One region of the Streptomyces sp. NBC_00234 genome, then DNA from elsewhere that is predicted to be linked to it. Evidence: riboswitches for the same ligand, from Rfam matches in the RefSeq annotation. Region 1 holds a riboswitch; each other region holds the start of a gene.
The links. Region 1 has a riboswitch for cobalamin ahead of cobN (cobaltochelatase subunit CobN). Riboswitches for the same ligand answer to the same signal wherever they lie in the genome.
Positions count from the first base shown of each region.

Region 2: it holds a riboswitch for cobalamin, as region 1 does, so the genes downstream of both, OG230_RS23855 (ribonucleoside-diphosphate reductase subunit alpha) here and cobN (cobaltochelatase subunit CobN) in region 1, are expected to answer to the same signal.
Region 3: it holds a riboswitch for cobalamin, as region 1 does, so the genes downstream of both, OG230_RS08040 (cobalamin biosynthesis protein) here and cobN (cobaltochelatase subunit CobN) in region 1, are expected to answer to the same signal.

Region 1 is NZ_CP108101.1:4,273,529-4,276,797, reverse strand. It holds gene cobN (cobaltochelatase subunit CobN) at 1-2,035, opposite strand, end outside; cobalamin riboswitch at 2,107-2,247, opposite strand; gene cobG (precorrin-3B synthase) at 2,713-3,269, shown strand, end outside.
Region 2 is NZ_CP108101.1:5,379,507-5,382,775, forward strand. It holds gene OG230_RS23855 (ribonucleoside-diphosphate reductase subunit alpha) at 1-1,131, opposite strand, end outside; cobalamin riboswitch at 1,271-1,393, opposite strand; gene OG230_RS23860 (GNAT family N-acetyltransferase) at 1,455-1,958, opposite strand; gene mctP (monocarboxylate uptake permease MctP) at 2,070-3,269, opposite strand, start outside.
Region 3 is NZ_CP108101.1:1,846,540-1,849,808, forward strand. It holds gene OG230_RS08030 (inorganic phosphate transporter) at 21-1,283, shown strand; gene OG230_RS08035 (hypothetical protein) at 1,303-1,533, shown strand; cobalamin riboswitch at 1,629-1,820, shown strand; gene OG230_RS08040 (cobalamin biosynthesis protein) at 1,940-2,884, shown strand; gene OG230_RS08045 (cobyric acid synthase) at 2,881-3,269, shown strand, end outside.

The DNA of each region.
Region 1 (3,269 bases):
TGCCGGTCGGGGCGCCGCCCAGGACGTGCAGACCGTCGCGGATCTGGACGTCCTTGATCTCACAGAGCCAGCCGTCGAGATGCATGATGAACTCGTCGAAGCCCTCGTCCTCGGGCCGGTCTTCGAGCCCCAGGTCGTGGTCGAGCTTCGCGGCCTGGATGAGGGTCCAGATCTGTGCGCGGATCGCCGGGAGCTTCGCCGGGTCCATCGCCGCGATCTGGGCGTGCTCGTCGAGGAGCTGCTCCAGCCGGGCGATGTCGCCGTAGCTGTCGGCGCGGGCCATCGGCGGCACGAGGTGGTCGACAAGGGTGGCGTGCACCCGGCGCTTGGCCTGGGTGCCCTCGCCGGGGTCGTTCACCAGGAACGGGTACACCAGCGGCAGGTCGCCCAGGGCCGCGTCGGGGCCGCAGGCCGCGGAGAGTCCGGCGTTCTTGCCGGGCAGCCACTCCAGGTTGCCGTGCTTGCCGAGGTGGATCATCGCGTCGGCGCCGAAGCCCTTGTCCTCGGCGGACGCGGCGATCCAGCGGTACGCGGCCAGATAGTGGTGCGAGGGCGGCAGATCGGGGTCGTGGTAGATCGCGATCGGGTTCTCGCCGAAACCGCGGGGCGGCTGGATGAGGACGAGCAGATTGCCGCGGCGCAGGGCCGCGAGCACGATGTCGCCCTCGGGGTTGTGCGACCGGTCCACGAACATCTCGCCGGGGGCCGGGCCCCAGTGCTGCTCGACGGCCTCGCGCAGCTCGGCCGGCAGCGTGGCGAACCAGCGGCGGTAGTCGGCCGCCGGAATCCGGACCGGGTTGCGGGCCAGCTGCTCCTCGGTGAGCCACTCCTGGTCGTGGCCGCCGGCCTCGATCAGGGCGTAGATGAGCTCGTCGCCGTCGCCGGAGACGAGGCCGGGGATCTCCTCCTCGGGGCCGAAGTCGTACCCCTCGGCCCTGAGCCTGCGCAGGAGCGCGACGGCGCTGGCGGGGGTGTCGAGACCGACCGCGTTGCCTATACGGGAGTGCTTGGTCGGGTACGCGGAGAGGACGAGCGCGATCCGCTTCTCGGCGGCCGGGATGTGGCGGAGCCTCGCGTGCCGTACGGCGATTCCGGCGACCCTCGCGGCGCGTTCGGCGTCCGCGACGTACGCGGGCAGGCCGTCCTCGTCGATCTCCTTGAAGGAGAACGGCACGGTGATCAGCCGGCCGTCGAACTCCGGGACCGCGATCTGGCTCGCGGCGTCCAGCGGGGAGACGCCCTCGTCGTTGTCCTCCCAGTCGCTGCGCGAACCGGTCAGGCAGAGCGCCTGCAGGATCGGTACGTCGAGGCCGGTCAGCGCGCCCGCGTCCCACGACTCGTCGTCACCGCCCGCGGATGCCTCGGCGGGCCGGGTGCCGCCCGCGGCGAGGACCGTGGTCACGATGGCGTCCGCGGCGCGGAGTTCGTCGATGAGCTCGGGCTCGGGGGTACGGAGCGAGGCGACGTACAGCGGCAGGGGGCGGGCCCCCGCGTCCTCCACGGCCGAGCAGAGGGAGTCGATGAACGCGGTGTTCCCGCTCATGTGGTGGGCGCGGTAGTAGAGCACCGCGATGGTGGGCGCGTCCTCGTCCATCGGGCGGGCGGTCCGCTCCAGCGGGCCCCAGGCCGGGGCCGGGGCGGGCGGGTCGAAGCCGTGTCCCGTGAGCAGGACGGTGTCGGACAGGAACCGGCCCAGCTGCGCCAGGTTGGCGGGGCCGCCGTGCGCGAGGTAGGCGTGCGCCTCGGCGGCGATCCCGATCGGGACGGTGGAGGCGGCCATCAGCTGGGCGTCGGGCGCCTGTTCGCCGGTCAGCACGACGACGGGGCGGCCGGTGGCGAGCAGCTGGTCGAGCCCGTCCTGCCAGGCGCGTACGCCGCCGAGCAGGCGGACGACCACGAGGTCCACGCCGTCGAGGAGCTGGGGAAGGGTGTCGAGCGGGAGCCGGGAGGGGTTGGCGTAGCGGTAGCTGACCGGGCCTTCCGATGCGCGTGCGCTCAGCAGGTCGGTGTCGGACGTCGACAGAAGCAGAATCATGCTGCGTCAAGCCTTCCTCGGGGTGTCCACGCCCCGGGCGGTGTCGGAATCGGGTTCCCCTGCTCGAACGGACCGGGCATGCGGGGAAAGGGAGTTCCTGACTCGCCCGGCCGGTGTTCTCGACCGGGCTCACAGTGGCGGGACCGCGCCGGAATCTCACCGGGCTTCCTCCCCTTGGCGGGCCGAGTGGACCGCCGCCTGCATCCTAAGCGGCGGGGGTGTACGGGTGGGGGGCGCCCGGGATCTTGTCCTCGGAGGCCGGGCGGGCCGCGGGTTCCGGCGGACGGGCCGCAGGTGCTGTGGTGAGCGGGTCCGGAGCCGGCCCGGGACCCGCGGCGGTGGCCGGTCCACCTGCTGGGCGCCGTGCTCGGACGCCGGACGGGACGGCGGGGGCCGGGGGTTGGGGCGGGGTGCGGGATCCGGGTTCTCCGCATGTGGCCGGAAAAATGGCTGGGGTTGTGTGTCGTGGTCGGCGCTTCAGGGTCCCTGCCACTGGCGTGCGTCGACCGTTCGTGAGCCCGCGCCACCCGCCGCGCGTCGGCGGCGCGGGAGGCCGTGCCGGTTCCGGGCAGCCGGGCCGGAGGGCCTCCGGGCCCGTCCACCGGACATTGCAGGCCGTTCAGCGTCCGGTCCCGGCCATCGCGGCGGGCCCGGCCGACGCCGGTGTGATGGTCGGTATGCTCGCCGCCATGTCCGCATCCGCCCTTTCGCCCCGGTCCCAGGGCGCCGCCTCTGCCCGGAGCAGCGGTGATGCCTGCCCCGGCTCACTGCGGCTGCACCGGGCGGACGACGGTGCGCTCGCCCGGGTCCGGATACCCGGCGGGGTCCTGACCGTCGCTCAGGCGGAGGCCCTGCACGAGGCGGCCCGCCGGCTCGGCGACGGTGACGTTCACCTCACCTCGCGCGGCAACGCCCAGCTCCGCGGCCTCGCCCCGGACTGCGGCACCGAGCTCGCCCAGGTGCTCGGCGACGCCGGACTCCTGCCCTCCGAACGCCACGAACGCGTACGGAACATCGTCGCGTCGCCGCTCTCGGGTCTCGACGACCGCGAACTGCCGGACATCCGCCCGTGGCTGACCGAACTGGACCGGCTGCTCTGCCGGAGCGACCGCGCGACCGGCCTCTCCGGCCGCTTCCTCTTCGCCCTCGACGACGGCCGCGGCGACGTGGACGCCCTCGGCGCCGATGTGACCCTGATCGCGTCCCCCGCCGACGGCGGGGCCGTCCTGCGGAT
Region 2 (3,269 bases), 1.1 Mb from region 1:
GTCGACCAGCTCGGGCACGTCGGCGGGCGAGAACAGCGACCACTGGCCGTCGGTGTCGACCCGGCGCATGAACTCGTCCGGAATCCAGTGCGCCAGGTTGAGGTTGTGCGTACGCCGCTGGTCCTCGCCCGTGTTGTCGCGCAGTTCGAGGAACTCCTCGATGTCCGCGTGCCAGGTCTCCAGGTACACGGCGGCTGCGCCCTTGCGGCGGCCCCCCTGGTTGACCGCGGCGACCGAGGCGTCGAGCGTCTTGAGGAACGGAACGATGCCGTTGGAGTGCCCGTTGGTGCCGCGGATCAGTGAACCGCGGGCGCGGATACGGGAGTACGAGAGGCCGATGCCGCCCGCGTGCTTCGAGAGCCGGGCCACCTGGTGGTAGCGGTCGTAGATCGAGTCGAGCTCGTCGAGCGGCGAGTCCAGCAGGTAGCAGGAGGACATCTGCGGGTGCCGGGTACCGGAGTTGAACAGGGTGGGGGAGGAGGGGAGGTAGTCGAGCCGGCTCATCAGGCCGTACAGCGCGGCGACCTCGTCCAGCGCCTCCGGGGTGTCGTCCTCGGCGAGACCGGCCGCCACCCGCAGCATGAAGTGCTGCGGGGTCTCGATCACCGCACGGGTCAGCGGGTGGCGCAGCAGGTACCGGCTGTACAGCGTCCGCAGGCCGAAGTAGCCGAACCGGTCGTCCGCGCCGGCCACGAGCGAGCCACCGACCAGGGCGTCGAGCCGGGAGGCGTGGACCCGGACGAACTGGGCGGTGCGGTCCGCGATCAGGCCCTCGCGGTGTCCGACGGCGACCGAGGCGGAGAAGGAGACCGCGCCCTGGCCGGCCGCCTCGTCCGCGATCGTGCGGGTGAGGAGCCGGGCGGCGAGCCGGGAGTAGGCGGGGTCCTCGGAGATCAGGCCCGCGGCGGCCTCCGTGGCCAGCGAGCGCAGCTCGGCCTCGTCCGACCGGGCGTTGCGACCGCGCAGCGCGGCGGCGGCGACGCGGCCGGGGTCGGTGTCGGGCAGATCGGCCGTGAGGTCGGTGAGGGTCCGCAGCAGTGCGGTCCCGGGTCCGTCCGTCGTGGCTTCCGTGGTCTTCCCGGACGCGGCGTTCCCTGCGGCTGAAACCGGATCGGCTGGCGCGATGGTCACCGGTGCTCTCCCTCGCTCGGCTCGGGGCCGGCGGGGAGCGGGGGCAGCCGGGCAGAGCGGGGCCCGGAGGCGGCAGCACTGCGTGCGGCGTCCACCGGCCCATCCGCGAGGCCCGGACGTCTCTGCGCCCGGTTCGGTCGAGCCGGACGCGCTGTCGACAGGTCTTCGGACTTCGGATGCGCAAAAGCGCACCGATCACACCGTTGCGGGACAGTTCCGGATTCGCACCGGATTCCCCTGCGGCGACAGCGAGCACGAGCATACATGTGGGGGCTGCCCATCGAGGCAGCCCCCACATCTTGTGTCGTGCGAGCGGAGTGCGGTTACAGTGCCAGCCGGAACGTGAGCAGGGGGCCGAAATCGGGCAGGGGCTCCCAGTCCCGCTCCGGAGTCCGTACGAAGCCGAGGCGCTGGTAGATCCGGTGGGCGTCCCGCATGACGTCCTGCGTCGACAGGACGACCCCGGTGACCCCCTCCGTGGCCCGTGCCCGGTCGATGCACGCCCGCACCAGAGCCTCGCCGGCCCCGCGTCCGCGGGCCTCGCCCGAGACCGCCAGCATCCGGAACTCGGCCTCGCCCTCCAGGGCGATGTCCGCCCAGGGATTCCCGGACAGGGCGTATGTGACCCCGCCGAGAACCGCGCCCTCCGAGCCCACGGCGACCAGCACCTCGGCCTCCGCGGCCCGCCGTCCCACGGCCCGCAGTTCGGCCAGATACGGGTCCTCGGCCCCGAGATCCAGCAGACCGTCGTCGAGATACGCGTGAGCCGTGATCTCGCCCAGCGCTTCGTGCTCCCCGGGGCCGATGGGCCTGATCGAAATGTCCATGCGGGGAGTGTGCCGCACCGGGGGCGCATGGGCGTACCGGATATGCGACGGGCCGCCGCGCCTCCGTTGCCGGAGTCGCGACGGCCCGTTGCGGAGCGGTCGGTGCGGGGGTCAGTGACCGCCGGGCGCGCCCGCGGTGGCGGGCGGCAGGACCGTCTTGACGCCCGGGTCGCCCGCGTCCGCCGTGTAGTCGGACGGCGAGGTCTCGTCGATCCCGGCCGGCGCCTTCAGCGCGTTGAGGACGAAGGTGAGGACGACCACGACCACCACGTTCAGGACGAACGCGGTGAGACCGATGTAGCCGATCTCGCCGATGCCCGGGATCTCCTTCGAGGAGCCGCCGAAGTGCTTCTGGGTCGGGCTGGCGACGCCGTACGCGGCGACCGTCCCGTACACCATGCCGACCGCCCAGCCCGCGATCAGGGCCCAGCGGTGGAACCAGCGGGTGAACAGGCCGCCGACCAGTGCGGGCATGGTCTGGAGGATCCAGATCCCGCCGAGCAGCTGGAAGTTGATCGCGACCGTCTTGTCCATGGTGAGGACGAAGGCGAGCGCGCCGACCTTCACCAGGAGCGAGACCAGCTTGGAGACCTTGGTCTCCTGCGCCGGGGTCGCGTCGGGCTTCAGGAAGTCCTTGTAGATGTTGCGGGTGAAGAGGTTCGCCGCGGCGATCGACATGATGGCCGCCGGCACCAGCGCGCCGATGCCGATCGCGGCGAAGGCCACGCCCGCGAACCAGTCGGGGAACATGTTCTCGAACAGCTGAGGGATCGCCAGCTGGCCGTTGTCCACCTTGACTCCGGCGGCGATCGCCATGAAGCCGAGCAGCGCCAGCAGCCCCAGCATCAGCGAGTACAGCGGGAGGATCGTCGTGTTGCGGCGGATCACGTCACGGCTGCGGCTGGAGAGCGTCGCCGTGATCGAGTGGGGATACATGAAGAGCGCGAGCGCCGAGCCGAGCGCCAGGGTGGCGTAGCCCCACTGGCCCATCTCGCCCGGGACGAGCGCACCGCGCGGCTTGCCGGTGGCCTCGTTCGTCTGCGAGAACGCCTCGCCCGCCTTGGCGAAGATGTCGTCGAAGCCGCCCAGCTTGATCGGGATGTAGATGATCGCCACGGCGATGACCAGGTAGATCAGCCCATCCTTGACGAACGCGATCAGCGCCGGCGCCCGCAGGCCCGAGGAGTAGGTGTACGCGGCGAGCACCGCGAACGCGATCAGCAGCGGCAGGTCCTTGACGAACCAGTGCGTGGTCTCGCCACCGCCGACGCCCATCACGTCCAGCACCGCCTGGATGCCGACCAGCTGGAG
Region 3 (3,269 bases), 2.4 Mb from region 1:
TCGAGCGATTGCCTGGGTAAATGGAACACATCACACTGCTGCTTGCGATTGTGATCGTGACAGCTCTCGTGTTCGATTTCACGAACGGTTTCCATGACACCGCCAACGCGATGGCCACCACCATCTCGACCGGCGCACTGAAGCCCAAGACAGCGGTGGCGATGTCCGCCGTTCTCAACCTGATCGGCGCGTTCCTGTCGGTGGAGGTCGCCAAGACGATCTCCGGCGGGATCGTCAACGAGGACGGCCTCAGAACCGAGGTCATCTTCGCGGCGCTCGTCGGCGCCATCCTGTGGAATCTGCTGACCTGGCTGGTGGGCCTGCCCTCCAGCTCCTCGCACGCGCTCTTCGGTGGCCTCATCGGCGCCGCGGTCATGTCGGCGGGCTGGTCCTCGATCGACGGCGGCACGGTCGTCACCAAGGTCCTGCTGCCCGCCATCGCCGCGCCGCTCGTCGCCGGTCTCGCGGCCCTGCTGGCCACCAGGCTGACGTACCGGATCAACCGGAAGGTCACCGACGAGGCACAGCTGAAGTCGACCGCCAAGGGCTACCGGGCCGGCCAGATCGCCTCGGCCGGGCTCGTCTCCCTCGCCCACGGCACCAACGACGCGCAGAAGACCATGGGCATCATCACCCTGGCCCTGGTCACCGGTGGCGTCCTGGCGCCCGGCTCCAACCCGCCGGTCTGGGTCATCGTCTCCGCCGGTGTGGCCATCGCCATGGGCACCTACCTCGGCGGCTGGCGCATCATCCGCACCATGGGCAGCGGCCTGACCGAGCTCAAGCCGCCGCAGGGCTTCGCCGCCCAGACCAGCGCGGCCACGGTCATCCTGGCCTCCTCGCACCTCGGTTTCTCCCTCTCCACCACCCAGTCCTGCTCGGGCGCCGTCATGGGCGCGGGTCTCGGACGCAAGGGCGGTGTGGTCCGCTGGTCCACCGCCACCCGGATGTTCGTCGCCTGGGGCCTGACCCTGCCGGCCGCCGGTCTGGTCGGCGCGGGTGCCGAGCTGCTCACCAAGCAGGGCAGCTGGGGCGTCGCCGTCGTCGCCGTCCTGCTCGTCGCGGGCTCCGGTGCCATCTGGCTGCTGTCGCGCCGCAAGCCGGTCGACCACACCAACGTGACGGACGGCCAGCACGGCGAGCCCGAGCCCGCGGGCGTCGTCACGACGGCCATGGCGGCCGTCACCCCGCCGCCCACCGGCACCGCGGCCATGGAGATCAAGACCACCATCCCGGCCCCGGCCGGTACCACCGCCGACCCGGCCCGCCCGGCCACGGTCTGACAGGGCAGGGAACACCACCATGAAAATCGACTGGGCAGCTCTCGCCTCCGTCTTCGGCGTCAGCCTCGTGGTCACCGTGGCGCTCGTCGGCCTCTTCACCCTCGGCATCGTCGGCCTCTCCAAGCAGGCGTCGGCGGCCTCGGCCGGCAGCTCCGGCGGCACGCTCGCGCTGGCCCGCACCGCCGCGTACGCCTGCTTCGGGCTCTGCGCAGCCGCGGTCGCCTACGGGATCTATCTGATCGTCGTCTGACGCGACGGCCGCCGTACCCGCGGCCACATATGTACGAAATCGCCGTTGGCCTGCGGGGCTCCCCGCAGGTCAACTGCGAGTTGACGGGCGTTCGCACAGCGTGGTGGACTGCCCGTGCCGTTTACGGCGACAGAAGAGGAAGCCGGTGCGAATCCGGCGCGGTCCCGCCACTGTCACCGGGGAGCACTCCCCCCACACCGGAAGTCACGGTCCGTCCGCGGACTGGAAGGCCGGGGGGAACTGCGGATCCGGAAGCCAGGAGACTCTCGTCGCCGGTCACGTCGAACCAGGGCGCGGACCCTGAGTGAGGACATATGCCATGCCCGGCCGCTGTGCGCCCGATCCTGTGTCACCCGATCCTGTGTCACCTGCCATCAGAACGACCCGTGCATCGGCGGGCTGAGCCTTGCGTGCCGACCGCATCTTCGCGTACGGCGCCACGGCCGGTCTGATCGGCGATCTGCTGCTGGGTGATCCCCGCCGGGGACACCCCGTCGCCGCGTTCGGGCTGACCGCCGCAGAGGTCGAGAACCGGCTGTGGCGCGACCACCGCGGGTGGGGTGCCCTCCACACGCTCGTCTGCGCCGGAGGCGCCGCGGGCGCCGCCGCGCTCGCCGCCCGCGCCGTCCGCGACCGGCCCGCCCTCGCCGTCGCGCTGACCGCCGCCACCACCTGGTCCGTCATCGGCGGCACCTCACTGGGCCGCGAGGCCCGCGCCATCGGCGGCGCGCTCGCCGCCGGGGACGTCGACGTGGCCCGGGAGCGGCTGCCGCATCTCTGCGGACGCGACCCGCACTCCCTCGACGGGCCCCAGATCGCCCGCGCCGTGGTCGAGTCCGTCGCCGAGAACACCTCGGACGCCGTCGTCGGTGCCCTCGTCTGGGGTGCGCTGGGCGGAGTGCCCGGCCTCGTCGCCTTCCGGGCCGTCAACACCCTCGACGCCATGGTCGGGCACAAGTCGCCCCAGTACCGCCGGTACGGGTGGGCCTCGGCCCGCCTCGACGACGTCGCGGGCTGGCCCGGCGCCCGCCTCACCGCCGCACTCGCCGTGGCCGTCGGGGGGCGGCCACGGCAGGCGGTACGGGCCTGGCGTGCGGACGCGGGCAAGCACCCGAGCCCCAACGCGGGTCCGGTCGAGGCCTCGTTCGCGGGCGCCCTCGGCGTACGCCTCGGCGGGACCCTCGCGTACGGCGGGCGGACCGAGCACCGGCCGGTGCTCAACGGGGCGGCCGGCCGCGCGGTGGAGACCGCGGACATCGAACGCGCGGTGCGGCTGTCGCGCCGGGTGAGTGCGCTGGCCCTCGGCGTCTGTGTGGCCGGACGGCTGATCGCGGGACGGAGACGGATATGAGCGGCGGGCTGCTGGTCGCGGGGACCACATCGGACGCGGGCAAGAGCGTCGTCACGGCGGGGATCTGCCGGTGGCTGGTGCGGCAGGGGGTGAAGGTCGCCCCCTTCAAGGCGCAGAACATGTCGCTCAACTCCTTCGTCACCCGCGAGGGTGCGGAGATCGGGCGCGCCCAGGCCATGCAGGCACAGGCCGCCCGGGTGGAGCCGACCGCGCTGATGAACCCGGTGCTGCTGAAGCCCGGCAGCGACCGGTCCAGTCAGGTCGTCCTGATGGGCAGGCCCGTCGGCGAGATGAGCGCGCGCGGCTACCACGGGGGGCGGCAGGAGTCGCTGCTCGGGACCGTCGTGGACTGTCTGGAGCAGCTCCGGGGCACGTATGACGCCGT